3 regions of the Bradyrhizobium sp. LTSPM299 genome follow, and region 1 is predicted to be linked to each of the others. Evidence: predicted binding sites of a transcription regulator. Region 1 holds the regulator's gene; each other region holds the start of a gene.

Region 1 (10,126 bases):
TGTACGGCACCCTCGTCACGTCGATCATCGCGATGCTGATCGCGATTCCGGTCGGCATCGGCATCGCCATCTTCCTGACCGAGCTCTGCCCGCAAATGCTGCGCCGCCCGATCGGCATCGCGATCGAGCTGCTGGCCGGCATCCCCTCGATCATCTACGGCATGTGGGGCTTCTTCGTGCTGGGCCCGTTCCTCGCCAACTACTTCCAGCCGTTCATGATCAGGATCTTCGAAGGCGTGCCGGTGCTCGGTGCGGTGTTCGGAGGTCCGCCGTCCTATCTCAGCCTGTTCAACGCCGCGCTGATCCTCGCGATCATGGTGCTGCCGTTCATCACCGCGATCTCGGTCGACGTGTTCAAGACCGTGCCGCCGGTGCTGAAGGAAGCCGCCTACGGCATGGGCTGCACCACCTGGGAAGTGGTCCGCAGCGTCGTGATCCCCTACACGCGGGTTGGCGTGATCGGCGGCGTCATGCTGGCGCTCGGCCGCGCACTCGGCGAGACCATGGCGGTGACCTTCATCATCGGCAATTCGTTCCGCATCTCGTCGTCGATCTTTGCACCTGGCACCACGATCTCGGCGGCGATCGCCTCCGAATTCGCCGAGAGCGACGGGCTCCATCAGTCCGGCCTGATCCTGCTCGGCCTGCTATTGTTCGTGCTGACCTTCTTCGTGCTCGCCGGCGCGCGGCTGATGCTGATGCGGCTCGAAACCAAGGCGGGGAAGTGACGCCATGAACCCGATCTACAAATCCCGCCGCCGCGTCGACGTCATCGTCCGCCTGCTTTGTCTCGGCGCCGCGGTGTTCGGTGTCACCTGGCTGGCGCTGATCCTGGCAACGCTGCTCTACAACGGCCTTGCCGGCCTGAGCGTTCAGCTCTTCACCCAGAACACACCGCCGCCCGGCTCGACCGACGGCGGCCTACTCAACGCCATCGTCGGCTCGATCATCATGACCGTGATCGGTGTCGGCATCGGCGCGCCGCTCGGCCTGTTCGCCGGTACCTATCTCGCCGAATACGGCAAGAATGACCGGCTCACCTCGGTGATCCGCTTCATCAACGACATCCTGCTCAGCGCGCCCTCGATCATCATCGGCCTGTTCGTCTATGGCGCCGTCGTGGTGCCGATGCGCGGCTTCTCGGCGCTCGCGGGCTGCCTTGCGCTCGCGGTCATCGTGATCCCGGTCGTGCTGCGCACCACCGAGGACATGCTGCTGCTGGTGCCCAATCCGCTGCGCGAAGCGGCCTCCGCGCTCGGCCTGCCGCGCTCGCTGGTGATCAAGCGGATCGCTTATCGTGCCGCGCGATCGGGTCTGATCACCGGTGTGCTGCTGGCGACCGCCCGCGTCGCCGGCGAGACCGCGCCGCTGCTGTTCACCGCGCTGTCGAACCAGTTCTTCAGCCTCGACCTGACCAAGACGATGGCCAACCTCCCGGTGACCATCAACAATTTCGTGCAGAGCCCCTATGCCTACTGGAAAGAGTTGGCCTGGAGCGGTGCTTTGCTCATCACCTTCACCGTGCTCGCCCTCAATATCGGCGCGCGCATTCTCGGTGCCGAAAGGGCCACAAAATGACCGAGCTCTCCGTTTCGACGAATCCCCCGAGCCATGTTGCTCCGCATTCGCCGCTGCCGGATGCGCCGCCGAAGGTCACGGTGCGCAACCTCAATTTCTATTACGGCGAGCACCACGCGCTGAAGAACATCAATTTGACGCTCGGCACCAACCGCGTCACCGCGTTCATCGGCCCGTCCGGCTGCGGCAAGTCGACTTTGCTGCGCATCTTCAACCGGATGTATGATCTCTATCCGGGTCAGCGCGCCGTCGGCCAGCTGATGCTGGACCAGACCAACATCCTCGACGCCAAGCTCGACCTCAATCTGCTGCGCGCGCGGGTCGGCATGGTATTCCAGAAGCCGACGCCGTTCCCGATGACGATCTACGAGAACATCGCCTTCGGCATCCGCCTCTACGAGAAGATTTCGAAGTCCGAGATGGACGACCGCGTCGAGAAGGCGCTGCGCGGCGGCGCGCTGTGGAACGAGGTCAAGGACAAGCTGAACGCCTCGGGCCTCTCGCTCTCCGGCGGCCAGCAGCAGCGCCTGTGCATCGCGCGCACGGTTGCGGTGCGGCCCGAAGTGATCCTGTTCGACGAGCCGTGCTCGGCGCTCGATCCGATCTCGACCGCCAAGGTCGAGGAGCTGATCCAGGAGCTGTCCGAGGACTACACGATCGCGATCGTCACCCACAACATGCAGCAGGCGGCGCGCGTCTCCGACAAGACCGCCTTCATGTATCTCGGCGAACTGATCGAGTTCGACGACACCAACAAGATCTTCACCTCGCCGAGCGATCGACGTACCCAGGATTACATCACCGGCCGGTTCGGTTGAGGAGATAACACATGGCTTCTGAACATACCGCCAAGGCGTTCGACAGCGACCTGCAGGAACTCACCCGCCTGGTCGCCGAGATGGGCGGCCTGGTCGAGCGCATGATCACCGAGTCGGTCGATGCGTTGATCCGCCGCGACGTCGCGCTCGGCAAGCGTGTCGTCGCCGCCGACATCGAGATCGACAGCCTGCAGCGCGTCATCGAGGAACGCGCGGTTCTGACCATCGCGCGCCGCCAGCCGATGGCGATTGATCTGCGCGAGATCGTCGGCGCGATGCGCGTGGCCACCGACCTCGAGCGGATCGGCGACCTCGCCAAGAACATGGGCAAGCGCGTCGCGGCGCTGGAGAGCGATTTCCAGCCGCTCAAGCTGATCCGCGGCCTGGAGCACATGACCGATCTCGTGCTGTCGCAGGTCAAGTCGGTGCTCGACGCCTATGCGGCGCACGATCTGCCGGCGGCGATGGCGGTCTGGAAGGGCGACGAGGAGGTCGACGCGATCTGCACCTCGCTGTTCCGCGAACTGCTGACCTACATGATGGAAGATCCGCGCAACATCTCGTTCTGCATCCATCTGATGTTCTGCGCCAAGAACATCGAGCGGATCGGCGACCACGCCACCAACATCGCGGAAACCGTCTTCTACATGATCGAAGGCCAGCAAATCATGGACAAGCGTCCGAAGGGCGACATGACCAATTTCGCCACCACGGTTCCGGGCAGTTAATTTCGGTTCGCGTCAGGGCAACGGATCAAGACAGAGAGAGAGAACACAAAGCGATGAGCGCACGCATTCTGGTGGTCGAAGACGAAGAAGCGCTGACGACGTTGTTGCGCTACAACCTCGACGCGGAAGGCTATGACGTCGAGACGGTCGGCCGCGGCGACGACGCCGACACGCGGCTGAAGGAGCGCATTCCCGATCTCGTGGTGCTGGACTGGATGCTGCCGGGCCTCTCCGGCATCGAACTGTGCCGCCGCCTGCGGGCGCGGCCCGAGACCAAGCAGCTGCCGATCATCATGCTGACCGCGCGCGGCGAGGAGAGCGAGCGGGTACGGGGCCTTGCCACCGGCGCCGACGACTACATCGTCAAGCCGTTCTCGGTGCCGGAGCTGTTGGCGCGGGTGAAGGGCCTGCTGCGCCGGGCAAGCCCGGAGCGGCTTGCGACCGTGCTGACCTATGGCGACATCGAGCTCGATCGCGAGAAGCGCCGCGTCGCGCGCTCCGGCCGGCCGATCGATCTCGGCCCGACCGAGTATCGGCTGCTCGAGTTCTTCCTTGAGCATCCCGGCCGCGTGTTCAGCCGCGAGCAATTGCTCGACAGCGTCTGGGGCCGCGACATCTATATCGACGAGCGCACCGTCGACGTGCATATCGGCCGTTTGCGCAAGCTGCTCAATCCGGGCCGCGAGCAGGATCCGATCCGCACCGTGCGCGGCGCGGGCTACGCGCTGGATGACCGTTTTGCCAAGGCCGAGCCGCAGCAGTAAGGCCGCGCGAGCTTTCACAATTGTCGTCCCGGCGAAAGCCGGGGCCCATAACCACAAATCTTGATTGTTGGAATACGCTGGAGCCCCAGCGGGGCACAACCACTCGCGTCGGTCGTTATGGATCCCGGCTTTCGCCGGGATGACGCCGTGGATGGAGTCGGCTTACCTACCGCGTCGGCTTGGGCGCCGGCCGCCGGCGATCATTCGCCGGCTGGTAGGCGATGCGCGAGTGATGTGCGCAATAGGGCAGGCCGCCGAGCGCCTTGCCGCCGCAGAAGAAGAAATCCGGGCTCGACGGATCGCCGACCGGCCAATGGCAGGTTGCCTCGTTCAGCTCGAGCAGCGACAGCCGCTGGCTCATCGGCACGACGTTGTCGTAGGTGACCGGATCGGCCTCCATCTCGACCTCGAAGGCGTGGGCCAGCGCGGTGTTGCCGCGCGACACCGGGCGCGCCACCCGCATCATATGCTGCGCCGGACGTGCCTTGCGTTGCCGCGGCGCGGCCGCGGAAGGCGCCTTGGCACGGCCGGACAGGCCGAGCCGGTGCACTTTGCCGATCACGGCATTTCGCGTCACATTGCCAAGTTCCGCCGCGATCTGGCTGGCGGACAGGCCGGATTCCCAGAGCTTCTTCAGCTGCTCGACGCGATCGTCGGACCAGGTCAATACAGTCATCACATTCATCCCTTCGCCTAGCACCGGCCAATCCTTGGAGCGGTGCTGCGAGCCAAATCTCGAAAAACTCCTGCGGTCAGAATCCCTTGGCCCTCGCCGGGCACGCCTATGCGCCCGAACGTCTACGCAGAACGAAAGGCTACTTAAGGGGTCCAGTACTACCGCACGAGATGTCGTACCCGACAGCCCAAACGCTACAATATGGCGTGACTCTGGCGCAAGAGTCCGCGGTCGCGCGTCCACATGTTCCCACACTTATGCATTGCAATTCCACTTTTCCACCGCACCGGAATGCTCCGGATTGCGCTCGATTCGGACCGCAGGAAGGCCGCTTCCGGCGATTGACAGTTACTGCCCGCAGCATAGAATGCCCGTACGTGCCGCCCGAAAAGGCGGCACGTTTTGTTTTCCGAAGCTGGCTGTTGTCGTGTTGGCGTCAAGGCGCGCGGCAATTGTCGGCCTCAAACCCGTCAGTGATGGTCATGACCAACAGCGCAGCGTCGCATCTGCTTCCCGTCTTCGCCAGGGTCGATCTCGGCTTCGAGCGCGGTGAGGGCGCCTGGTTGATCGCAACCAATGGCGACCGCTATCTCGACTTCACCTCCGGTGTCGCGGTGAACGCCCTTGGGCACGCGCACCCGCATCTGGTCGCGGCGCTGCAGGAGCAGGCGACGAAGCTCTGGCACATGTCGAACCTGTTCAAGAGCCCGGACGGCGAGAAGCTCGCCGCGCGGCTTTGCGAGCAGAGCTTCGCCGACTTCGTGTTCTTCTGCAATTCCGGCGCGGAGGCGATGGAGGGCGTGATCAAGCTGGTCCGCCATTATCACTTCTCCAAGGGGCATCCCGAGCGCTACCGCATCATCACCTTCGAAGGCGCCTTCCATGGCCGCACGCTGGGGACGCTCGCCGCCACCGGCTCGGCCAAATACCTCGAGGGCTTTGGCCCGCCGATGGACGGCTTCGACCAGGTGCCGCACGGCGACATCGAAGCCGTCAAGAAGGCGATCGGACCGCACACCGCTGGCATCCTGATCGAACCGGTGCAGGGCGAGGGCGGCGTGCGCTCCGCGCCACATGCCTTCTTCAAGGCGTTGCGCCAGCTCTGCGACGAGCACGGCCTGCTGCTCGCGTTCGACGAGGTGCAGACCGGCATGGGCCGCACCGGCGATCTGTTCGCCTACAAGCGCACCGGCGTCACACCCGACGTGATGTCGCTCGCCAAGGCGCTCGGCGGTGGCTTCCCGATCGGCGCGGTGCTGGCAAGCGCGGAAGCCGCGGCAGGTATGGCGCCGGGCTCGCACGGCTCGACCTTCGGCGGCAATCCGCTCGCGGTGGCGGCGGCCAACGCCGTGCTCGACGTCATGCTCAAGCCCGGCTTCTTCGATCACGTGCAGCGGATGTCGCTGCTGCTCAAGCAGAAGCTCGCCTCCGTCGTCGACCGCTATCCCAGCGTGCTCTCCGACGTACGCGGCGAGGGCCTTCTGATCGGCGTCAAGGCCGTGGTGCCCTCCGGCGATCTCGTCGCCGCACTGCGCAATGAGAAGCTGCTGACCGTCGGGGCCGGTGACAATGTCGTGCGGTTCCTGGCACCGCTGATCGTCACCGAGGCCGAACTCGACCTGGCGGTCGCAAGCCTCGAGCGCGCCAGCGCTGCGCTGTCGGCGGCGCTACCGAAGAAGGCGGCCGGGTGATGAGCAAGCCGGTACGACACTTCCTCGATATCGACGAACTGCCGCTTGCCGAGCTGCGTAACATGCTCTCGGCCGGCGCTGCCATGAAGGCGGCGCGGAAGGCGCACGAGAAGCCCAGGAAGCCGCTCGAAGGCAAGACCCTGGCGATGATCTTCGAGCGCCCGTCGACCCGCACCCGGGTGTCGTTCGACGTCGGCATGCGCCAGCTCGGCGGTGAATCGATCATGCTGACCGGCACCGAGATGCAGCTCGGCCGCGGCGAGACCATCGCCGACACCGCGCGCGTGCTGTCGCGCTATGTCGACGCGATCATGATCCGCATTCTCAACCACGATGCGCTGCTCGAGCTCGCCGCCCACGCCACCGTTCCCGTCATCAACGGGCTGACGCGCCGCTCGCATCCCTGCCAGGTGATGGCCGACCTGATGACCTTCGAGGAAAATCGCGGCTCGATCGAAGGCAAGACGGTGGCCTGGACCGGCGACGACAACAACGTGCTGGCCTCCTGGGCCCACGCTGCCGAGCGCTTCAAGTTCAACCTCAACATCGCTACGCCGCCGGAGCTCGCGCCGAAGAAGCCGATGCGCGACTGGATCAAGGCGACCGGTGCGCCGATCGTGCTCGGCACCGATCCGGAGGCCGCGGTGCACGGCGCCGACTGCGTCGTCACCGACACCTGGGTGTCGATGGGCGACAAGGAGGGCGAGCACCGCCACAACGTGCTTAAGCCCTATCAGGTCAATGCCAAGCTGATGCAGCTTGCCAAGCCCGACGCGCTGTTCATGCACTGCCTGCCGGCACATCGCGGCGAGGAGGTCACCGACGAGGTGATCGACGGCCCGCAATCCGTCGTATTCGATGAGGCGGAAAACCGCCTGCATGCGCAGAAGGGCATTCTGGCCTGGTGTTTTGGCGCAGTGGCGTAGCGCCCACAATTGTCGTCCCGGCCAAGCGTGGCGCGAGCCGGGACCCATACGCGGCGGCCTGTGAAAGAGGCACAAGGAGAGACGCCTTGAGTCAAAACAAGCTCCTGTGGTTATGGGTCCCTGCGTTCGCAGGGACGACAACAACCCCTTTATTTCATCGTTCGAGACCCCAGATAAAACGCCATGGTTTCACAATCCTCTGACATCAAAATCCCGGCTGAGGCGCCGATCCGCGCGCCGTCGGCCATTCCCGTTGATGACGCGGTGCTGGCCTTTGAGGTCGGCGCGCTCGACCTGCGCGGACGGCTGACCCGCCTCGGCCCCGCGCTCGACGAGATCCTGCACAAACACGATTACCCGCCGCCGGTCGGCAAGCTGCTCGGCGAAGCCATCGTGCTGACGACGCTGCTCGGCTCGACCGTGAAGTTCGAGGGGCGCTTCATCCTGCAGACCCGGACTGACGGTCCGGTCTCGCTGCTGATCGTCGATTTCCAGGCCCCCGACCGGCTGCGCGCCTATGCGCGCTACGACGCGGGCCAGCTCAAGGCCGGCCAGAGTTCGGGCGAGCTGCTCGGCAAGGGCCATCTGGCCATGACCATCGACCAGGGCGCGGAGATGAGCCGCTACCAGGGACTGGTCGCGCTCGACGGCGGCAGCCTGGAAGAGGCCGCCCATGAGTATTTCCTTCGCTCGGAACAGATTCCGACGCGGGTGCGTCTGGCGGTCGGCGAGGAGATGCGCGGCGGCGAGGGCGGCAAGCACCACTGGCGTGCCGGCGGCATTCTGCTGCAATTCCTGCCCAAGGCACCCGAGCGCGCCAAGCAGGCGGATATGCATCCCGGCGACGCGCCGGAGGGCACGGTCACGCATTCTGTACCCGACGACGACGCCTGGGTCGAAGGACAGTCGCTGATCTCAACCGTCGAGGATGTCGAGCTGATCGACCCTGGTCTCTCCGGCGAGCGGCTGCTGTACCGGCTGTTTCACGAACGCGGTGTCCGCGTCTTCACCCCGCAACCGCTGCGCGCGCAGTGCTCCTGCTCGCGCAACGCCGTCTCCGCGATGCTGAACAGTTTTGCGCCGAACGACCGCGCCGACATGGTCAAGGACGGCAAGGTCGTCGTGACCTGCGAGTTCTGCTCGTCGGTCTACGACTTTACGCCGCAGGAAGCGGGTGTGGAGGAGGCGGGGAACTGATCCGCAACGCAGTGTCGCTGCGTTCGTCGAACAGTTCTCTCAGCAAGCGCCACAGCTCGCGACGTCCGGCGTTTGCCCACTTTCGGTGACGTGCTCGGCAATTCCCATCGTCGCGGTCTGATGGTCGACAGTGCCGTCGGTGCTTGCCTGTCAACTCAGCAAGGTACGGGCCTTGTTGGCGGCGTCATAGATTTCGATCTGAAGCATCGGATAAGCCGTCTTCAGTTTTCGGCCGGCTGTTTCAGCAGCCTCGACAGTGTCAAACTCCGACTTGAAGTGGCCGTCGACAACGGTCACGAAACCTTCGGTGGGCGGCCGGTCGGCGCGCATCACTTTCCTCGGTTCCGGTTCGTCAATAGTGAGCAGGGTTTTCTTCATCATGGGATCCTTCTAGATCTACTTCGACTCAGTCTGTGAAACGCCGTCGGCAAGGGTTCTCGCACGAACAGGCTATGCCGTCGACGACGTCAGAGAAGTCATTGGCACATCGAATGCGTACACGAAACCGGTGGGCTCATAGCTCAGCTGGACGTCGCCGCGGAGCTGCTTACCGAGCGTTTCGATCAGCCGTGTCCCGAAGCTGCGCCTTTCGGGAGGGCGGACCGCCGCACCGTTCTTCTCGGTCCAGGTCAGGCGCAGGCGCTGCGCCGCCTGGTCCAGCGTCCAGCTGATGTCGACGCGCCCGTCCGGGACCGACAGCGCGCCGAACTTCGTGGCGTTCGTGCAAAGCTCGTTGAGCGTCATTGCGATGGCGATGACGGCGCCCGACGCCATCCGGACAGCGGGTCCCGAAATCGAGAATTTCGGCTCATCCGGATCGATGAAAGCTTCAGCAGCGCCGCGGACGACGGTGCCAAGATCCGCGCTGCTCCATCTTGCCTGCAGCAGCAGGTCGTGGGCCCGCCCGAGCGCCAATAGCCGGCCCTCGATGGCGTGCTGCGCTGGCTTGGCCTCCGGCAGCTCACGCAGGCTTTGGGAGACGATCGCGCCAACGGTCGCGAGCGTGTTCTTGATGCGGTGGTGCAGCTCTTCGAGAATCAGCTTCTGCAGCTCATCGGACGCCTCGCGCTCCCTGGCGTCGATGCCGGCCTTGGCGAGCAAGCTCGTTGCATTGATCTCGGCCTGCGCCAGCAGAAGCCGCAGGCTGACATTCTCTGCCGCCAGAACGTCCTCATTCGATGCTGTGACGCTCGCGGGGCGCGGGATTGTGCGGAATTCGGCTTCGATCATCATTCACTGTATCATCATGAGTCGGATACCGCACCTAGTGTTCGGCAGACGCGCTCTACCGCAATAAGGCGGTTTCAGGCTGCAATCAGCTTGAAACCGCGCGTATCAGGCCCGGCCGATCATGCCATGCATGCCGGCTATCAATTCCCCGGCATTGAGCGGCTTGCCGAAAAACCTGCAGTGCGGAGGAAGATCAAGCTTCGGCAGGTTCGCTTGCCCGGATACAACGATGATCTTGATCGACGGCCACCGCGCATGCACGGCATGCGCAAGCCCGATGCCGTCCATTTTGCCGGGCATCTGGATGTCGGTGCAGATCAGCGCGATATCGGATCTGGATTCCAGGATGGCGACGGCTTCGGCAGCGTCCAGGGCCTCAAGCGGCGTGTAGCCGGCGTATTCCACCATGTCGACCGCGCTCATCCGCAGCATCATCTCGTCTTCGACAATCAGAACGACGGCTGGAATGGATGAATGATCAAGTACCATCAGACCGGCGCTCACGGTGCTCGAGTGTC
Region 2 (10,126 bases), on a different contig from region 1:
GTCGGCGACGGGTCCATCACATAGCGCGCGTTCACCTTCACCGGATAGGCGTAGGCGGTCGCGATGTGGCCGAAGCGGGCGATGTCCTCGTACAGCTTGACATGCATCAGGCCATACTCGGCAAGCGCATGCATGCGCCGGGTCTCGGTCTCGCGCGGCTCGAGGAAGCGCAGGGGTTCGGGGATCGGCACCTGATAGACCAGCACCTGCCCCGCATGCAGCGGCGCCTCGGGAATGCGATGCCGGGTCTGGATCACGGTCGCGTCCGCAGTAGCGGTCGTGGTCGCGACACCGGCGGTCTTGCCGAAGAATTTGCGGATCGAGATCGCGTTGGTGGTGTCGTCGGAGCCCTGGTCGATCACCTTCAGCACATCGTCGGGGCCGAGGATCGCGGCCGTCACCTGCACACCGCCGGTGCCCCAGCCATAGGGCATCGGCATTTCGCGGCTGGCGAACGGGACCTGGTAGCCGGGGATCGCGACCGCCTTCAGGATCGCGCGGCGAATCATCCGCTTGGTCTGTTCGTCGAGATAGGCGAAGTTATAGGTTGGCGCGTTCATTCCGCGGCCTCCTGCAGTTCGGGAGCCTCGTTGGCCTCGGCGAACTCCTGACGCAGCTTGCGCAACAGGCCGAGTTCGGACTGGAAGTCGACATAATGCGGGAGCTTCAGATGCTCGACGAAGCCGGTCGCCTGCACATTGTCGGAGTGCGACATCACGAACTCCTCGTCCTGCGCCGGCGCGGTGACTTCTTCGTCGAGCTCGCGCGCGCGCAAGGAGCGGTCGACCAATGCCATCGACATCGTCTTGCGCTCGCTCTGCCCAAAGGCAAGCCCGTAGCCGCGGGTGAAGCACGGCGCCTCGGTCGCCGAGCCCTTGAACTGGTTGACCATCTGGCACTCGGTCAACGCGATCGCGCCGAGCGGCACGGCAAAGCCGGCGTCCTCGGCGAAGAACTCGACCTCGACCTCGCCGAAACGAATCTCGCCGGCGAACGGATGGTTACGGCCATAGCCGCGCTGCGTGGAATAGCCGAGCGCGAGCAGAAAGCCCTCGTCGGCGCGCGCGAGGTTTTGCAGCCGCAGGTCACGATCGGCCGGAAAATTCAGCGGCTCGCGCGTGAGGTCGCCGACCGGAGCATCGGCCTCCGCCTGCGGCGATGTCTCGATCAGACCGTCGCGACCGAGGATGTCGGTGACACGCGGCGTCGCCGCCTGCGATGCCTCCGACGTCATCGGTTGCTCCGGAACAAAACCCTCGGCCAACTGCGGATCGAGCAGGCGGTGGGTGTAGTCGAAGGTCGGCCCCAGGATCTGGCCGCCCGGAATGTCCTTGAAGGTCGAGGAGATCCGCCGCTGCACCTGCATCTCGCCGGTGTTGACCGGCTCGGTGGCGCCGAAGCGCGGCAGCGTGGCGCGGAAGGCGCGGACCAGGAAGATCGCCTCGATCATGTCGCCGCGCGCCTGCTTGATCGCAAGCGCCGCAAGCTCGCGATCGTAGAGCGAACCCTCGGTCATGACGCGGTCGACGCCGAGCGAGAGCTGTTCGGCGATCTGCGCCAGCGACATATCAGGCACATCGCGGTCACCGCGCCGCTCATGCGCGAGCAGGCGGTGGGCGTTCTCGATGGCGCGTTCGCCTCCCTTGACGGCTACATACATCGCTTACGCTCCGCTTGTGATCAGCCGCGTGGTGCGGGGGATCGCGACAATCGCATCGTCATGGACCAGCACGACATCGATGCCGCGCGGAAACAAGGCTTCGTTGATGGTGAGCCGCTCGAACAGATCGCGCGGCCGGATCATCGCCTGCAACAGCGCAGTGCCATCGATGCCCGGGCCCTTCAATTCGAAGGTCGGCCCTTGCGTCAGGCTGTCGACCTGCAGGATCAGCGTGGTCGAACGGTCCGGATATTCGTTGCTGCCGAATGCGAAACGATCGAGCGCCGGCAGACTTCCCGCATCGCCGATCAGCGCAAAGTTGGCGATCGACGAATCCGCAATCACGGGCGCGCTGGTATGGAACTTGAGCCACCTGGCGACATCAGAGGTCGTCGACATCGCGGCATCGAGCCAGATCGGCGTATCGTGATCGAACAGCGTCAGCGCGATCGCAGCCGAGCCGCGCATCATGCCGGCGGGCGTTCCCGCCGTGGCGGTGATGCGCTGGACGCTGCCCGGGCGCGCCATCGCGTCCATCACCGAGCGGAAGGTCGATTGGGCCGACAACACCTTGTCGGCAAATCCTGCGGGCAGTTCGGCAAATGTCGTCATCACATCACCCCTCACCGCGCACCATGGTGTAGAAATCGACCCGCGTCGCCGCCGTCTCCGCGGCCTTGCGGCTCCGTTCGGTGATCATGACAGCGCGCAACGGCGCGATCACCTTCGCCTCCACCTCGCCGGACAAGTCCGCCGACTGCACCATGGCGTCGCACAGCGCGATCATCTGCGCCTTCTCGCTGTCGCGGCCGAGCGTGTAACCGAAGCCGACCTCGCCGGTCGCAAGCCGCACCGCCGCACGCGACACCGTCGCTTCGCCGAGATTGAACGGCGCACCGTCGCCGCCGATCCGGCCGCGCACCATCACGAGCCCGTTCTCCGGCTCGCGCAGGTTCTCATGCGCCGGCACCGTGATATCAGCGAGCCGTCCCGCGATCTCGGTAGCGCCGGAATGCGCCAGCACCGCCATCGCGGCCTTGCGCTGCGCCTCTTTGCTGTTCCGCACCATCGAATCCATGAGCAACCTTGCCTGAATCAAGTTGTCTATGATACTAGACAACTTGATAGCGGAACGCCATGACTGTTTCGTGACAAATCGACGATTTCTAGGTATCACCGCGGCATGAGCATGCAGGAGAGTTCCGGCGTCGCCTTGTGGCGGCAAGTCGCCGATGGCATCGAGCGCGGCATCGCCGACGGTCGCTTTGCCGCGGGCGAAAAGCTGCCCGGCGAGGTGGAGATCGCCGAGACCTATCGCGTCAACCGCCACACGGTACGGCGCGCGCTCGCAGCGCTCGCCGAACGCGGCCTGGTGCGCGCCGAGCGCGGCAGCGGCACTTATGTCGAGGCCCAGCGCCTCGCCTATCCGCTGCGCTCACGCACGCGGTTTTCCGAGATCGTCGGCGCCGGCGGCCACGAGCCGCGCGGCCAGTTGATCGATGCCGGCGACGACGTCGCCACCCGCGAGATCGCGCGCGAACTCGGGCTCAAGATCGGCGCTCCACTGATCCGGATCGAGTCAGTGCGGCTCGCCGACCGCACGCCGATCTGCGTCTCCACCACCTGGCTGTCAGCCGAACGGTTTCCCGATGCCGGCAGCGTGTTCGCCAATGTCCGCTCGATGACCAAGCTGCTGGCGCATTACGGCGTCAGGGATTACCGGCGCTCCTCGACCCGGATCACCGCGGCGATTGCCGACGCCACCGACGCCGCGCGGCTCGATCTCGCGCTGGGCCGCCCGGTGCTGGTGGTGGTTTCCACCGACGTGGATCCCGCGGACAAGCCGCTGGTCACCAAGCGCTCGCGCTTTGCCGCGGAGCGCGTCGAGTTTCTGGTGGAGAACAGTTGAGGTGATTTCTCCCTCGCCCCGCTCTTGCGGGGAGAGGGTTGGGGTGAGGGGCTGCCTCCGCAAACTCGATGGATTTGAATACGGGGATAGCCCCCTCACCCGGATTGCTTCGCAATCCGACCTCTCCCCGCAAGTGCGGGGCGAGGTGACTCTCTAGGCCACCGCCCGTTGTCCGATGATCGCAAAGCGCAGCTTGCTCGAGATGAAATCGATCGCGGCGACCGCGATCAGGATCATCAGGATTAGGAACGACACCTTCTGCCACTCCAGCACGCGGATCTGCTCGGCCAGTTGCAGGCCGATGCCGCCGGCGCCGACGATGCCGATGATGGTGGCCGAACGCGTATTCGACTCGATGAAATAGAGCACCTGCCCCGCAATAACAGGCAACACCTGCGGCAGCAGGCCGAAACGGATTTCATGCAGCACGCTGCCGCCGGAGGCGCGGATGCCCTCGACCTGCTTGCGGTCGGCGCCCTCGATCGCCTCCGAGAACAGCTTTCCGAACGCACCGAAGTCCGACACCATGATCGCCAGCACCCCGGCGAACGGGCCGAGGCCGACGACGTTGATCCAGACCAGTGCCCAGATCAGCGTATCGACGCCGCGGATCGAATCCAGGAAGCGGCGCACCGGAAAGCGGATCAGGTTCGAAGGAATGATGTTACGCGCCGCCAGCAGGCTCACCGGCAGCGCCAGGATCGCGGCGAGCGTGGTGCCGAGCAGCGCAATCGACAGCGTCTCGCCGAGTGCCTGCATATAGAGCGGAAACGATGAGCCCGGATTCGGCGGGATCATCATCATGGTGATCCAACCGAGTTGGCTCACCCCCGAAATCAGCTTCGATGCCGAAAAGTCGAGATCGACCAGCCCGAACACAAAGATCGCGAGCGCGGCTGCGATCATTGCCGGCATCGCCAGCCGCGCCGAGGCTGGCCGGGCGAAGACATCGGGATATTTCGCGCGTAGTTGCTCAGTGTCCGGCTTCGGTAATTGGCTCATCGGCGCGCCTCCTTGCCGAACAGCCGGCTGCGCAGCCAACCCGTCGAGATATCGATGATGAAGACCGTGACGATGATGGTGACGAGAATGGCGCTGACATCGGAATAGTAGAACTTGCGGATCGCGACCACGAACTCCTGACCGATGCCGCCGGCGCCGACAAAGCCCATCACAGACGCTTCGCGGACGTTGACCTCAAATCGCAGCAGCGCATAGCTGGCATAGCCGGTCACGACCTGCGGCAGCACGGCAAAGCGCATGCAGGACAGCCAGCTCGCGCCGGTGGAACGGATGCCCTCGACCGGCTTCATGTCCGCGTTCTCGACGATCTCGGCGAACAGTTTTCCAAGCGCGCCGGTCGAATGGATCGCGATCGCGAGTACGCCGGCCATCGGTCCGAGACCGAAGGCGATGACGAAGATCAACGCGAATACGATGCCGGGCACGGTGCGGGCGAATTCCAGCAGACGACGCACCGCGAAGCGCAACCACCGCGAAGGCGAGGTGTTCTGCGCGGCGAAGAAGTTCAGCGCAAAGGCGAACACCGCACCGATCAGCGTTCCGACATAGCTGATCAGCAACGTCTCGCCGAGCATCCGCAGCCACTTCTTCCAGCCCCAGAACCACTCGGCCGGATCGGTCCAGACCCGCGCGCCGGAATCGAGCGTGAGGATGCGGTCGAAATAGCTGATGAAATTGCCGAAATAGGTGAACAGCGTGCGCAGGTTCACCTCGGCGCCAATAGCGGCAATCAGCAGCGCTGCACAAAACACCGCAGCGGCGATCGTCATCTTCAGCCGCTTGCGCGCCACCGCCTTGCGATAGGCGTCATTCAGCACCGCAAGTTGCTGGGCCGGAAGAATAGATATGGCGGTCGCCATCGACGCGGGCCGATCTGCCTTAAGGGTTGAACGGAAAAGGGCCGGGTTATCCAACCCGGCCCAATTCGTTTGCGGCGATCGATCAGGACGCCTTCTTGCGCAGATTGTCCACGAACTTGATCAGCTCGATGGTCTTGTCGTAATCGGCGTTGGTGATCGGCTGCCACGGCAGGTTCTTACCGTCGGAGAGCTTCTTGTACGCTTCCGGATCCTTCTTGGCGGCATCGAGGAACGCCTGCTTGATCGCGGCCTTCATGTCGTCCGGAAGGCTCTCGAGATAGGCGTAGGGCGAGTTGATGATGAGGTCGGACTTCACGATGATGCGGAAGTCTTCCTTCTTGAGCGGCGTGCCGTCGCTCGACTTCACCATGTTCTTGTTAAGCATGCGGGTGAGGTTGGAGTCGTCATCGGCGTTCCACCAGTTGGCGGCGACGTCGACGGTGCCCTGCGCCAGCGCCAGCACGGCGTTCTCATGGCTGCCGGTGAAGATCGCCTTGGAGAAATAGGCGTCCGGATCGATACCCATCTGGTTCAGCTTGAAGCGCGGCATGTTGTTGCCGGAGGTCGAGTTCGGGTCGACAAGGCCGAGATTCTTGCCCTTGAGGTCCTCGATCTTCTGGTACGGGCTCTTGGCGAGCACGTAGAACACCGAATAATAGCCCTTCGAGCCGTCGGCGTTGACGTCGATCACGAAGGCATCCGTCTTGACGCCGGTGAGACGGGCGCGCGCGAACGACGCCGGGCCGTAATAGCCGATCTGGATGTTGCCGGCGCGCTGGCCTTCGATCACGGCCGCATAGTCGTTGGCGACGCGCAGGTTCACCTTGATGCCGAGTTCCTTGGACAGATAGTCCACGAATGCGCCGTAGCGCTCGGTCACGCCCGAGCCGTTCTCGGCGGGGATCACGGCGAAGGTGATTTCCGGATATTTGGTCTTCCAGTCGGAGGCCGAAGCCGAGCCGGCGAACGCCAGCGCGGCTGCGCCGGCCAGAACGATGCGACGAGTGATCATAATAAACCCTCTTGTGGTGGTTACGCCTGTTGGGTCGGGCAAAATGCCCGGCCGTCTGGAATCGGAAGTGCGCGACGCTCAGGCCGCGGCTGCGGTGCCGAGCGCCGGAGCGGTTGCGCCATCGGGTGCGGGCAGCGGCGCCGTCCCCATGACGTCATTGGCCTCAAGGTCGTACAGCTCACGCGCGATTTGATCGGTCAGCATCGCGGGCGCCCCGTCGAACACCACGCGGCCCGCGGCCATGCCGATCAAGCGATCACAATAGGTACGCGCCAGATCGAGCGAATGCAGGTTGCAGAGCACCGTGATGCCGAAGTGCTTGTTGATACGCAGCAGCGCGTCCATCACGATCTTGGTGTTGCGCGGATCAAGCGAAGCGATCGGCTCGTCGGCGAGGATGATGTCCGGCTCCTGCACCAGCGCGCGGGCGATCGCGACGCGCTGCTGCTGGCCGCCGGAGAGCTGGTCGGCGCGCTGCGCCGCAAGCTGGGCGATATCGAACTGCTCGAGCGCGGACATCGCAAGCGCCCGGTCCTGCTCCGGCCACATCTGCGCCAGCGATCGCCAGGACGGGATATTGGCAAGGCGCCCCATCAGCACGTTGGTCAGGACGTCGAGCCGGCCGACCAGATTGAACTGCTGGAAGATCATCGCCGAGCGCGCCCGCCATTGCCGCAGCGCCTTGCCATGCAGCGAGGTCACGTCGACGTCTTCGAACAGGATACGGCCGGAGGTGGGATCGGCGAGGCGGTTGATCATGCGGAGCAAGGTCGACTTGCCGGCGCCGGAGCGGCCGATCACGCCGACGAAAGCACCCGGCGCAATCGAGAATGATGCGTTGTCGACCGCGGCTTTTGTGCCGAAGCGGCACGTCAAACCTTCAACCACCAGCATGCAATGCTCCAAACGCGTCCTGTCAGGCCATCGCTATCCCCGGTGTTTAACAGTTATGTGACGTACTGCTGCGGTGCGGCGATCGTCCACACCACTATGGTTGTCATCGTGACGTCATGCTGCTGTCATCATGCACCGTGATGACGAGCGCATCTCCCGGAAGCCATGATTTGTGGAGGCCCTGATGGCCGGAAAAACACTCTCGGTCGTCCCGACCATCGATCCGACGGCATCGGTGCGCGAGAGCAAGCTCGGTACCTATACCGAGGTCGGCGCACGCACCATCCTGCTCGAAGTCAGCATGGACGACTATTCCTATGTCGTGAACGACAGCCAGATCACCTACACCACGATCGGAAGATTTTGCTCGATCGCGGCGATGACCCGGATCAATCCCGGCAATCATCCGATGCACCGCGCCACGCAGGCGCATTTTACCTACCGCGCCAGCGCCTATTTTCCCGGCGAGAGCGACGACACCGACTTCTTTAACTGGCGACGTGCGCACCACGTGCATATCGGCCATGACGTCTGGGTCGGTCACGGCGCGGTGGTGCTGGCCGGACGTAACGTCGGCACCGGCGCGGTCATTGCTGCCGGCGCTGTTGTGACCAAGGACGTGCCACCCTACACCATCGTCGGCGGAAATCCGGCACGACCGATCAAGCGGCGCTTTTCGGAAGCGGTTGCCGACCGTCTCACTGCGCTGGCGTGGTGGGACTGGGATCATGAGACGCTTCGCCGTGCCCTGCCCGATTTTCGCAACCTTTCGGTGGAAGACTTCCTCGACAAAAACGAGGCCGAAGCTGTGGCCCAATCACAAGACAAGACTCGGAGTGCCGGATCGTGACTGACATTTTCATCGAAGGCGGACGCGCGCTGGTTGACGGCGCGTTCACCGAGACCTCGCTGCGGATCGCCGGCCGCGACATCGACGCACTCAACGCCGAACAGGGCCGCGCCGCGCTCCATATCGATGCCAAGGGGTTCCTGGTGCTGCCTGGGATCGTCGACCTGCACGGCGACGCCTTCGAACGCCAGATGATGCCGCGCCCCGGCGTCGACTTCCCGACCGACGTCGCGCTTGTTGACAGCGACCGGCAGGCGATCGCCAACGGCATCACCACCGTCTTCCATGGCACGACCTGGTCGTGGGAGCCCGGCCTGCGTAGCGCTGACAATGCGCGGACATTGCTGGATACGATCGAGGCGTTGCGGCCTCAGCTTGCCGCTGACACGCGCTTCCATCTGCGCCACGAGACCCATAATCTCGAAGCCGAGGCCGAGATCACCGAATGGCTCACCGAGGGCCGCATCGACCTGTTCGCGTTCAACGACCACAGCAATGTGAAGCCGGACAAGCGCAGCCGCCTCGCCGAACGCGCCGGGCTCTCGATCGAAGCCGTCAATGAGCTGCTCGACCAGGTCGCCGCCCGCCGCCCCGATGTGCCTGCCTCGATCGCGCGCCTGGCCGCTGCCGCGCGCGCGGCCGGTGTCCGCATGCTCTCGCATGATGACAACAGCCCCGCCATGCGTCAGGACTTCCGCACACTGGGTGTCACGATCGCCGAATTCCCCGTCAATGAGGAGACAGCCCGCGACGCCGCTGATGCCGGCGACTTCATCGTGTTCGGCGCCCCCAATGTGGTGCGCGGCGGCAGCCACACCGGCTGGACCAAAGCATCCGACATGATCGCGAAGGGCCTCTGCTCGGTGCTGGCGTCTGACTATTATTATCCGGCGCAATTGCTGGCAGCATTCCGCCTCGCCGCCGACGGCACGCTGCCGCTCGCCAGGGCCTGGGACCTGATCTCGTCGGCGCCGGCGCGTGCCGCCGGCCTCGCCGATCGCGGCGTGCTGGCCGCCGGCCGCCGCGCCGATATCATCATCGTCGACGACAAGGTGCCGCTGCGGCCACGCGCCGTCGCCGTCATCGCCGCCGGACGGCTGGTGCATCTGACGGATGCCGGCCGCCTGGTTCATTCGCTCGCGTCGCGCAAGACGGTTGCGACGGCGTAACGCGGCTCTATTCTGGCGGTCATGGCAAATCATCCGCGCTACGCGATCTACTACGCATCGTCGTCTGACAGCGTCCTGCACCGTTTCGGTTCGACGCTGCTCGGCTACGATGCCGCATCGGGTGACGACCTGCCGTTCCCCGATGGGGTCGCGCCCGACTGGCGCGAGGTGACACAGGACCCACGCAAATACGGCTTCCACGCCACGCTGAAGGCGCCGATGTCGCTGGCCGACGGCAAGCGCGAAGCCAACCTCGTCGACGCCTGCGCCGCCTTCGCCGGCCGTATCAGGCGCATTCCGGTGATCGAGCCGGTGGTCGACGCCATCAGCGGCTTCATCGCCGTTATACCGGCGAAGCCTTCGGCCGAGCTTCAGCAGCTTGCCGCCGACTGCGTCAGAGATTTCGACGCCTTCCGCGCTCCGCTCTCTCCGGAAGACCGCGCGCGGCGCAATCCCGCGAAGCTGACCGCGCGGCAGTGCGACTATCTCGATCGCTGGGGCTATCCCTACGTGATGGAGGAGTTCCGCTTCCACATGACACTGACCGGACGGCTGAGCGACGAGCGGCGCGGTCCGATCGTGGCGGCGCTGCGGGAGCGGTTTGCTGCGACGGGCCTCACGACGCTCGCGATCGACCGCATCGCGCTGTTCAGGCAGGACGACGGCGCCTCGCGCTTCCGGATCATCGGCAGCTGGCCGCTGCGTTCGTAACAGCGCGCTACTCGTCCGGCCGGCTGCGGGCGATGATC
Region 3 (10,126 bases), on a different contig from region 1:
CCGCTGCGCTCGCATGGCGGACTGACCGAGGAGCGGGTGCCGCTGATCGCCAACCGCAAGATCGCGCTGCCGCCTGATCATCGCTTGCGCAACTTCGACGCTTTCGACGTCGCGCTCAACCGCATCCAGTAATGCAGGACACCGCCAAGGACATTGCCATGAACATCCAGACCCCGGCCGTCCGCCACGAGCAGATGCGCATCGCCGGCACGCTCGTCGACACCGACGAGCATGTCGACGTCTTCAATCCCTACACCAACAAGGTGGTAGGCACGGTGCCGGCGGCGCGCCCGGAGCACGTGCGCAGCGCCTTTGCCAAAGCCGCCGCCTTCAAGCCGAAGCTGACGCGCTATGAGCGCCAGCGCATCCTGCTGCGCACCGCCGACATCCTCGCCAGCCGCAAGGAGGAGTTCGCGCGGCTGATCACGGCCGAGTCAGGCCTGTGCTGGAAGGACTCGCTCTACGAGGCCGGCCGCGCCTACGACGTCTATTCCTTTGCCGGCCAGCTCACGATCAGGGATGACGGCGAGACCTTCTCCTGCGACATCAGCCCGCAGGGCAAGGCGCGCAAGATCTTCACGACGCGCACCCCGCTGCTCGGCGCGATCTCGGCGATCACGCCGTTCAACCATCCGCTCAACATGGTCAGCCACAAGATCGCGCCGGCGATCGCCACCAACAACCGCGTCGTGCTGAAGCCGACCGAGCTGACGCCGCTGACCGCGCTGGCGCTCGCCGACGTGCTCTACGAGGCCGGCCTGCCGCCGGAGATGCTGTCGGTGGTGACGGGCAATCCGCATTCGATGGGCGATGCGATGATCACCGATCCCGACGCCGATCTCGTGACCTTCACGGGCTCGGTCCGGGTGGGCAAGCACATTGCGATGAAGGCCGGCTACAAGCGCCTGGTGCTCGAGCTCGGCGGCAATGACCCCCTGATCGTGATGGAGGACGCCGATCTGGAGAAGGCGGCGGAGCTCGCCGTCACCGGTGCCACCAAGAACTCCGGCCAGCGCTGCACCGCCGTCAAGCGCATCCTGTGCGTGGAGGCCGTGGCCGACGATTTCTCGGCGCTGGTGCTGAAGAAGGCGCGGGCGCTGAAGTGTGGCGACCCGATGGATCCGACCGTCGATGTCGGCACCGTGATCCATGAGGGCGCGGCAAAGGAGTTCGAGCGCCGGGTCAACGCGGCCGTCGCAGACGGTGCCGAACTGCTGCACGGCAATAACCGTGATGGTGCGCTCTATCCGCCGACGGTGGTGGATCGCATCCCTTACACCAGCGAATTGGTGATGCAGGAGACCTTCGGTCCGGTGATTCCGATCATCCGCGTCCCCAACGACATCGAGAGCGTGATCCGGATCTCCAACGCGACAGCTTTCGGCCTGTCGTCCGGCGTCTGCACCAACCGGCTCGATTACATCACGCGGTTCGTCAACGAGCTCGACGTCGGCACCGTCAATGTCTGGGAAGTGCCGGGCTATCGCATCGAGATGTCGCCGTTCGGCGGCATCAAGGACTCCGGCCTTGGCTACAAGGAAGGCGTGCAGGAAGCGATCAAGAGCTTCACCAACGTCAAGACCTACTCGCTGCCCTGGCCTGCTTAGCCGCATCCGATCCGAAACGAGGCCGCACGCGCGCCACAACAACAGCGCGGCGGCTGGACTGCGAAACATTCATAAGTCGGCAATCAGGGGAGGCTTTCAATGACGATCACGTTTAGTCCGGCGAGCGTCGGCTCGGTCGGAATCCAGAATCCGGAGCTGGCGACCTCGTTCCGCCGCGCGCAGTGGCGGATGCTGTTCGCGGCGATGTTCTGCTATCTGTTCTTCTACACGGGGCGGCAAACCTTCGGCTTCGCGATTCCCGGCATTCAGGCCGAGTTCGGCGTCACCAAGGAGGCGCTGGGTTGGGCCAGCGCGGCGCTGCTGTGGTGCTACGCGGTCGGGCAGGCGATCAACGGCAATCTCGGCGACAAGTTCGGCGGCCGCCGCGTCATGAGCGCCGGCGCGATCCTCTCCTTCATCATGAACTGGGCCACCAGCCTGTCGACCGGCATCGTCAGCCTGTCGCTGTTCTGGGGCATCAACGGCTACTTCCAGTCGATGGGATGGGCGCCGGGCAGCCGCCTATTGTCGAACTGGTGGGGACGGCATGAGCGCGGCACGGTCTATGGCCTCTATACATTCGCAGCCGGTCTCGCCTCAGTGCTGTCATTCGTCACGTCGCTGGTCGTGGTCGGCTATTTCCAGCTCGACTGGCGCTGGATATTCCGCATCCCGGTCGTGCTGTTGCTGGTCGGCGGCATCGCGTTCTATCTGATTGCTCGCGAGAAGCCCGAGGACATGGGCTTTGCCTCGCCGCATGACGACGCCGAAGACATTGCCGCGGGCGAGAGCGCCATCGATGCCAACGAGAGCTCTTTCGCGCGCTACAAGGCCGTTCTGTCGAACTGGCGCCTGCTGGTCGCCGGCGTCTCGATCGGCTTCCAAAACGCGGCGCGCTATGGCCTCCTGGTGTGGGTGCCCGTGCATTTCCTCGGCAACAACTGGGCCAAGGCCGGCGCAACATCGGCGATCGATCCGCGCTGGATCAGCATCGCACTGCCGGTCGGCATGGCGGTGGGAGCGTTCAGCAATGGCTGGGTCTCGGACAAGGTGTTCGGCTCGCGCCGCTATCTCGCCATCGTCCTCTACATGGTCCTCGCCGCGGTCACCGCGCTCTGCATGTACAAGATTCCCACCACGGAAATTTATCTCGGGATGACGGTGCTATTCATGTGCGGCTTCTTCACCTACGGTCCGCAATCCTCATTCTGGGCGCTGTGCCCGGATCTCGTCGGCCACAAGCGGGCCGGCACCGCGACCGGCGTGATGAACTTCTTCGCCTATTTGTTCGCAGGCCTCGGCGAACCCATGATCGGCCATTTCATGGACGCGCATAACCAGACCTCGCTGGTGTTCCTGGTGGTGGCCGCCTGCGCCGGCTCCAGCGCGCTGGTTGCGGCCTTCATCCGCAGATAGGTCACGCGGACGCGTCCTGGGCGGACGCCCGGCCAGGACGCGTCCGTGAAAGCAAGCCCGCTATCGGCCAGGTCACCACGGCAGCGTTCCGAATTTTGCGTGCGTGAACGTTCCTGTTGGACCATTCGGGCCGAGCGGGGCGACGCGCACCGCCTCGCGGGCGTGCGTCGCAATTCACGCCCGACAGATTAAGCCCGAAGATTATTCTCGATGGTTGCAACCGTCGCGAGAAATGCGCGCGTCATTTTTTCACAGATATTCATCGACTGCATAAAACCGACACAGACCTGTTACGGGACGTGGCTAACGTGTCGCACGCTAACGTCATAAATTTGCAATAGCTGGGGGCACTACGGTGAAAGCCAAACTTCTTTCGACGGTCGGACTCTGTGTGATTGCTGCCGCGCTCGTGGGCAGCGCTACCGCTCAGGACGAATGGGAGCGGGACCATCGTCATCCGCACGAGATCCACACGGATACGCCGATCAAGCATCTCGTGGTGATCTTCAACGAGAACCGCTCGTTCGATCATTATTTTGCGACGTATCCGAACGCGGCCAATCCGTCGGGCTCGATTCCCTTCACCGCGAAGCCGCATACGCCGAAGGTGAACAACCTCGCCAATGCGAACCTGTTGACCAATAATCCCAACCTCAACCCGGCCAACGGCACCGGCGCGGCCAATCCGTTCCGTCTCGACCGCACCCAGGCCAACACGAGATCGCAGAACCACGCCTACACACCCGAGCAGCAGGCCTATGACAACGGCAAGGCCGACCTGTTTCCGGAATTCACCGGGCGCGGCACGGCCGGCGGCGTCGGCGCCTTCGGCACCAACGGGCAGGTGCTGGGCTATTTCGACGGCAACACCGTTACCGCGTTCTGGAACTACGCCCAGAACTTCGCCATGAACGACAACACCTACACAGGCACCTACGGGCCGTCGACACAAGGCGCGCTCGAGGTGATCTCCGGCCAGACCAACGGCGCGGTGAACATCGTCGGCAGCTCCTCGTCGATCGCTGACGGCCAGGGCGGGTTGACGCTGATCGGCGATACCGATCCCGCCTACGACCAGTGTTCGAGCGCGACCAGCACCGTGCTGATGACCAGCAAGAATATCGGCGACCTGCTCAACGCCGAACATATCAGCTGGGGCGGCTTCATGGGCGGCTTCGACCTGACACTCAAGAACGCCAACGGCACGACCGGCTGTACCCGCAGCACCTTCTCCAGCAATGTCAGCGGCACCATCGTGGACTATATCCCGCACCACGCCTGGTTCCAGTACTACAAGTCGACGGGCAACCCGACCCATGCGCGGCCGAGCTCGGTCGATGCGATCGGCCACACCTATATCGCTGGCAGCAAGACCGTCGATCCGGCCAATCACAACTACGACCTCGAAGATTTCTACGCCGCGGTCAAAGCCGGCAACTTCCCGGCGGTCTCCTACATCAAGATGCCGGCCTATCAGGACGGCCATCCCGGCAATTCCGATCCGCTCGACGAGCAGGCCGGAAATGTCGAGCTGATCAACTTCCTGCAGAAGCAGCCGGAATGGCATGACACCGCCGTCATCGTCACCTACGACGATTCCGACGGCTGGTACGACCACGCCTATGCCGTGCCGACCAGCGCCTCCTACGATCCGACCGCCGATCAGGTCAACGGTCCCGGCAAGTGCGGCCTCGGTGCCGCCAAGCAGCCGCAGCCGAAGGGTCTGAGCGGCAAGCCCGTGAACGGCCGCTGCGGTCCGGGTACGCGCATTCCCTTCATCGTGATCTCGCCCTACGCCAAGCGGAATTTCGTCAGCCACGACCGCCTGACGCAGGCGTCCGTGGTGCGCTTCATCGAGGACAACTGGCTGCACGGCCAGCGCCTGGGTGGCGGCTCGTTCGACGAGAGCGCCGAATCGATCATGGACCTGTTCGACTTCGACCGCGATCGCTTCCGCGACGATCGTCAGAGCCAGCTGTTTCTCGATCCGACGTCCGGCACGGTGATCGTCAGCCCGCCTGATCATCACCGCTAATCATCGGATGTGACATGAACGGCCGCACTTTGTGGCTCCTCGGCGCCGGCCTGCTCTGCATGGCCGGCGCTGTCGCAGCGGTGGAGACGTCCGGACTTCCGGACGCAAAGGGGCTGGCGGGTACAAACCCGAACCCGATCCACCTGATGCGTCCACCCGTTGCGCCGCTGTCTTCGATGGCGCAACTCGGCAAGCAGATTTTTTACGACGCGTCGCTCTCATCGTCAGGCCAACTCTCCTGCGCGTCCTGCCACAGCCCGGATCACGCCTACGGCCCGCCCAATGACGGGCCGGTCATGCTCGGCGGCGCCACGCTCAAGCGGCAGGGTGCGCGCGCCGTTCCCTCGCTGACCTATCTCGAGCGCCAGCCGAATTTCAGCATCGGGCCCGAGAAGGACGAAGACGACAATGTCGTCGACCTCGCGCAGATGGCCGCGCTCGGCCAGCAGAGCGCGCGCGCGAAGAAGGTCGCGACCGCGACCGCAGCTGCTGCGGCGAACATCGTGCCGCAAGGCGGCCTGTTCTGGGACGGTCGCGCCGACACGCTGCAGGATCAGGCGATCTTCCCGCTGCTCGACCGCAATGAAATGGATGGCGGCAGTCTCGAGGTGGTGGCGGACAAGCTGCGCCGCGCGCGCTACGCCGGGCGCTTCGCCGAGCTGTTCGGCGCCGGTGTGTTCGACAACGGGCGGTTGCTGATCGCGGAGGCGATGTTCGCGATCGCGCGCTATCAGGTCGAAGAGGTGAGCTTCCATCCCTATACCAGCAAGTACGACTACTGGCTGGAGGGCAGGGCGCGGCTCAGCGAGAGCGAGCTGCGCGGCCTGCAATTGTTCGACGACCCTGACAAGGCGAATTGCGCTGGCTGTCATACGTCGGCACCGACGCGCGACAGCCTGCCGCCGCTGTTCACCGACCATCAGTACGAGGCGCTCGGCGCGCCGCGCAATGCCGCGCTCGCTGAAAACGCCGATCCCGATCGTTTCGATCTCGGGGTCTGCGGCCCGCAGCGCACCGACGTCGCCGAGCAAACGCAATATTGCGGCATGTTCCTGACGCCGACCTTGCGCAACACGGCGACCCGCCGCGCCTTCTTCCACAACGGCGCCTTCCGCAGCCTCGAGCAGGTGCTCGACTTCTACAATTTCCGCGACACCAATCCGGAGAAGGTTTTTCCGCGCGCAGCAGACGGGACGGTGCGGAAGTACGACGATCTGCCGGCGAAGTATCACGCCAATGTCGACGTCAGCGATCCGCCGTTCGACCGCCATGCCGGCGATGCGCCGGCGATGACGACGCAGGATGAAGCCGACATCATCGCCTTCCTGAAGACGCTGACCGACGGTTTCGAGCCGGAACCTTGAGCCGGCTCGACCGGCCTTCAGCCGGCCCCACGCCCGCGTGAGTTGGCAGCGCCGGCCTGGCGGCTCATAATGGCCGCATGATCTTCATCGAAGGCAATGGTGCCAAAATCCCGGTGATCGGGCTCGGCACGTGGGAGTTACGCGGCCGCACCTGCGCGCGCATCGTCGAGCAGGCGCTGCGGCTCGGCTATCGCCACATCGACACCGCGCAGATCTACGAGAACGAGCGCGAGGTCGGCGAGGGGCTGCGCGCCTCGGGCGTCAAGCGCGACGACGTCTTCTTGACCACCAAGGTCTGGACGAACCACTTTCTGCCGAAGGACCTTGAGCGATCGGCCAAGGAGAGCTTGGCGCGGCTGCGCCTGACCGAGGTTGATTTGCTGCTGCTGCACTGGCCCAACCCGCAGGTGCCGCTGGCCGAGACGCTCGGTGCGCTGGCGCGGGTCAAGCAAGCCGGCCTCGCGCGGCATATCGGCGTCTCGAACTTCACGGTGGCGCTGATCGAGGAGGCGGTGACGGACTGCCCTGAAACGCTCGCCTGCAACCAGGTCGAGTATCATCCCTATCTCGACCAGGCCAAGGTGATGGAGGCCTGCGCGCGCCATGGCCTGGCGCTGGTGGCCTACAGTCCGGTCGCGAAGGGGCGAATCAAGAATGACCGCGCACTGGCGCGGATCGGCGACCGCTATCGCAAGACCGCGGCCCAAATCTGCCTGCGCTGGCTGGTGCAACAAAATGTTTCCGCGATCCCGCGCACCTCGAAGCTCGAGCGGCTGCAGGAGAACATCAATATCTTCGATTTCGAGCTGTCCGAAGCGGATATGGGCGAGATCTCCGCGATGGGCAGCGCGGGCGGCCGGCTGACCGATTTCGGTTTTGCGCCGAAATGGGATTGAGGCAGGTCGGCCCCAACCGCTATGCTAAAGGGCGGGGAGACATCACAATTTGATCGAGTGGGATGAAGTTCCGGCCAAACGCTGACATGATAGCGTCGGTGCTCGTGCACCTGTCGCTGCTTGGGCTGATTTTCCTGTATTCGGAAGTCCATCAGTTCGATCCCGTCGCCGCCGATACGGTGCCGGTCGAGGTCGTGACGCAGCAGGAGGCCGCCGAGATCAAGCCTGAGCCCGTGCCGAGCCCGTCACCGACGCCCGAGTTTCAGTTGCCGTCACTGGACAAGCCGACGGACCAGGCCACGCCGCAACCTGCCGCTCAGCAACCGCCACAGAAGCAGGCGACGCCGCCGCAACAGCAGCCTCAGCAGAATCAGGCGACGCCGCCTACGCCGCAGTCCCAGCAGAAACAGGCCACGCCGCCGGCGCCACAGCCAAGTCCCACCCCGCAACAGGCGGCGAAGGCCGAGCCGCCTCCGGCGCCACAGCCACCTCCGCCGGTTGCCCAGCAGCCCGCGCCGCCGTCACCGCCGGCCTATACGCCGCCCGAGCCTGATGTGTCCGTCAAATACGGTGTCATCCTCGGCCTGCCGCCCGATCTGCCGGCTGCGCCTGCCGGCAGCGCGCCTGGAAAGGACAATTTCGACGCGGCGGCCTCGGAGAAGGCCGACGTCGGCACCGGCGTTGTCGCGGAATTCCGCCGCCATCTGAAAACCTGCATGAAGCTTCCGGCCGACCTGAACACCGGCGACGACGTCAGGGTCAAGCTGCGAGTGCTCATGACGCCGGACGGCAAGCTCGCAGCCGCCCCCCAGCTGATCGAGGGCACCGCATCAGCGAAAGGCGTGCTTCTGATGAAGAGCGCGACGACTGGGCTGCAGGCCTGCCAGCCTTACGGGATGCTGCCCAGGGAGCGCTACGGCGAATGGAAGGTGCTCGATCTCGACTTCACGACACGCGATTTCGGGTCGTAGGGTGTAGTCTTATTTCCGAGATTGATCGGAGAGATATGAAGCCCGGTAAGCCGCATCACTTCCGGATCTTGCGCGAAGCGGGCTTCGGTCGAGAATACTGAGCAAGGCAACCGATTCATTTCGGGCATGATCATTTTTTGCGCATGCAGTGGCCAATAGACGGTCAACCTCCCGCCTGACCGGTCGCTCCCAATCCCGCATGGCCCTGTTCCGCATCGGGTTCTAGCACTGGCATATTTCTTGCTGAAAACCTTTGCAGATCGTCTGCAAACGTTTGCAATTGTTTTGCAAAGGTTTTCAGGCATAATGGGAGATGAGCTCCAATGCGCTGTCTACGTGCGAATTTTTTCCTATTACTTTTACCGTTGCTGGTGGTGGGGACGCCCGTGTCCTGTCTGGCCGAAGCAAAGCAACCGCGACACGTCGTGCTCGCTGTCGGGACGTCGGTGCTTAATGTCGGCTACCCGATGGTCACGCTCCCGCTCTCCCTCGGCTACTGGACTGAGGAAGGCTACGATGTCGACGTGCAGCCGGTCGGCTCTTCGTTGCAGGCGATCCAACTCCTTGTCGCCGGTAACGCCGACTTCGTGCAGGCGAATGCCTCCGCCATCATTCAATCCGCTGTCACCAACAAGCTCCCGGTTCGTGTCGTCATGGCAAACGGCGTCACCGACTGGTCGATCGCAGTGCCGGTCGATTCGAAGATACGGACTATTGCCGACCTCAGAGGCCGGACCATCGGCGTGTTCAGCGTGGTCAGTGCCGGGGTGTCGCTGCTGCAGCACTCGCTGAAGCAACAGGGGATTACAGTCGAGTCGGCTGGAATCAGCTTCCTGCCGCTGGGCCTTGGGGCTCCGCCTGTGCAGGCCATGCGACGCGGTCAGGTCGATGCGCTAATCTATTGGGCTCCCGGCGTAGCCAGTTTTCGCAACGCCGGGCTGGAGCTGCGCGAAATCGTTCCGCCGGAATGGCGAACCTATCCCGACTATTCACTTGGGACGTTGCAACGCTCCATATCTTCCGATCCCGACATGGTTGTAGCGATCGCCCGGGGTATTGCCAAAGCAACTGTCTATGCCTTGGCCAATCCGGAATGCGCGGTACGGATACACTGGCGACGGTTCCCGGACACGAAGCCTTCCGGTGTCGATGATGAAACCGCCATGCGCATGGACCTGAACACGATCAACGCGCAACTCAGCACTTTGGCTGACGGTTTCAGGCTGAACGGCGGGCGCCAGTGGGGTGCGACCGATCCCGCTGGTCTCGCACGACTCCAGAACTTCCTGAATGAGGCTGGAATCATCAGCGGATCGCTGCCGGCTGACAGCTATCTGACCGCGATTCCCGACTTCTACGATCGAGTTAATGACTTCGACGCCGAAAAGATTCGTGCTGCCGCTCGGACATGCGAGGTCGCGCAATGACCGGCGTTGCGATCTCTCAGCTTGAGAAGCGCTACCGCTCGCCTGGGCACGACGAGATCGTTGCCCTCGAGAACATCGATGTGACGATCGAGCATGGGTCGTTCGTCACCATTGTCGGCCCCAGCGGCTGTGGCAAGAGTACGCTGCTGCGCATCCTGGCCGGCACCCTCGAGCGGACGTCCGGCCAAGTGTTGATCAACGGGCGCAGCGTGAACGGACCGACGCGCGAAATGGGCGTCGTCTTTCAATCCCCAGTCTTGCTGCCATGGCGGAGTGTCCTGGCCAATGTGACCGTACCTGCCGAAATTCAGGGAATGGAGAAGAAAGCTGCGGCGCAGCGGGCTCGGGCGCTGCTCGCGACCGTTGGATTGTCGGGCTTCGAGGATCGTTATCCGGCCGAACTGTCCGGC

What was found. The regulator PhoB, encoded in region 1, activates phosphate uptake and scavenging genes when phosphate is short. The targets are predictions, from matches to a motif close to TGTCATNNANCTGTCAT.
Region 2: a site for PhoB is predicted at 7,471-7,487, ahead of phnC (phosphonate ABC transporter ATP-binding protein). Genes of this name have one in related genera too.
Region 3: a site for PhoB is predicted at 3,346-3,362, ahead of UP10_RS07935 (phospholipase C). Genes of this name have one in related genera too.

The regions. Positions count from the first base shown of each region.
Region 1 covers NZ_JYMU01000058.1:9,687-19,812, reverse strand. The annotation lists gene pstC (phosphate ABC transporter permease subunit PstC) at 1-728, shown strand, start outside; gene pstA (phosphate ABC transporter permease PstA) at 733-1,578, shown strand; gene pstB (phosphate ABC transporter ATP-binding protein PstB) at 1,575-2,396, shown strand; gene phoU (phosphate signaling complex protein PhoU) at 2,408-3,124, shown strand; gene phoB (phosphate regulon transcriptional regulator PhoB) at 3,178-3,888, shown strand; gene UP10_RS29140 (GcrA family cell cycle regulator) at 4,055-4,564, opposite strand; gene UP10_RS29135 (aspartate aminotransferase family protein) at 5,047-6,255, shown strand; gene argF (ornithine carbamoyltransferase) at 6,255-7,181, shown strand; gene UP10_RS29125 (Hsp33 family molecular chaperone) at 7,365-8,378, shown strand; gene UP10_RS29120 (hypothetical protein) at 8,529-8,756, opposite strand; gene UP10_RS29115 (sensor histidine kinase) at 8,829-9,608, opposite strand; gene UP10_RS29110 (response regulator) at 9,714-10,097, opposite strand.
Region 2 covers NZ_JYMU01000016.1:8,059-18,184, reverse strand. The annotation lists gene UP10_RS10530 (alpha-D-ribose 1-methylphosphonate 5-phosphate C-P-lyase PhnJ) at 1-560, opposite strand, end outside; gene UP10_RS10525 (carbon-phosphorus lyase complex subunit) at 557-1,660, opposite strand; gene phnH (phosphonate C-P lyase system protein PhnH) at 1,664-2,272, opposite strand; gene phnG (phosphonate C-P lyase system protein PhnG) at 2,277-2,738, opposite strand; gene phnF (phosphonate metabolism transcriptional regulator PhnF) at 2,844-3,569, shown strand; gene phnE (phosphonate ABC transporter, permease protein PhnE) at 3,723-4,571, opposite strand; gene phnE (phosphonate ABC transporter, permease protein PhnE) at 4,568-5,452, opposite strand; gene phnD (phosphonate ABC transporter substrate-binding protein) at 5,535-6,464, opposite strand; gene phnC (phosphonate ABC transporter ATP-binding protein) at 6,543-7,358, opposite strand; gene UP10_RS10485 (LbetaH domain-containing protein) at 7,543-8,208, shown strand; gene UP10_RS10480 (alpha-D-ribose 1-methylphosphonate 5-triphosphate diphosphatase) at 8,205-9,377, shown strand; gene UP10_RS10475 (DUF1045 domain-containing protein) at 9,399-10,088, shown strand; gene hemC (hydroxymethylbilane synthase) at 10,096-10,126, opposite strand, start outside.
Region 3 covers NZ_JYMU01000012.1:5,859-15,984, forward strand. The annotation lists gene phnA (phosphonoacetate hydrolase) at 1-132, shown strand, start outside; gene phnY (phosphonoacetaldehyde dehydrogenase) at 159-1,607, shown strand; gene UP10_RS07930 (MFS transporter) at 1,707-3,023, shown strand; gene UP10_RS07935 (phospholipase C) at 3,379-5,058, shown strand; gene UP10_RS07940 (cytochrome-c peroxidase) at 5,073-6,422, shown strand; gene UP10_RS07945 (aldo/keto reductase) at 6,500-7,318, shown strand; gene tolA (cell envelope integrity protein TolA) at 7,381-8,289, shown strand; gene UP10_RS07955 (ABC transporter substrate-binding protein) at 8,613-9,716, shown strand; gene UP10_RS07960 (ABC transporter ATP-binding protein) at 9,713-10,126, shown strand, end outside.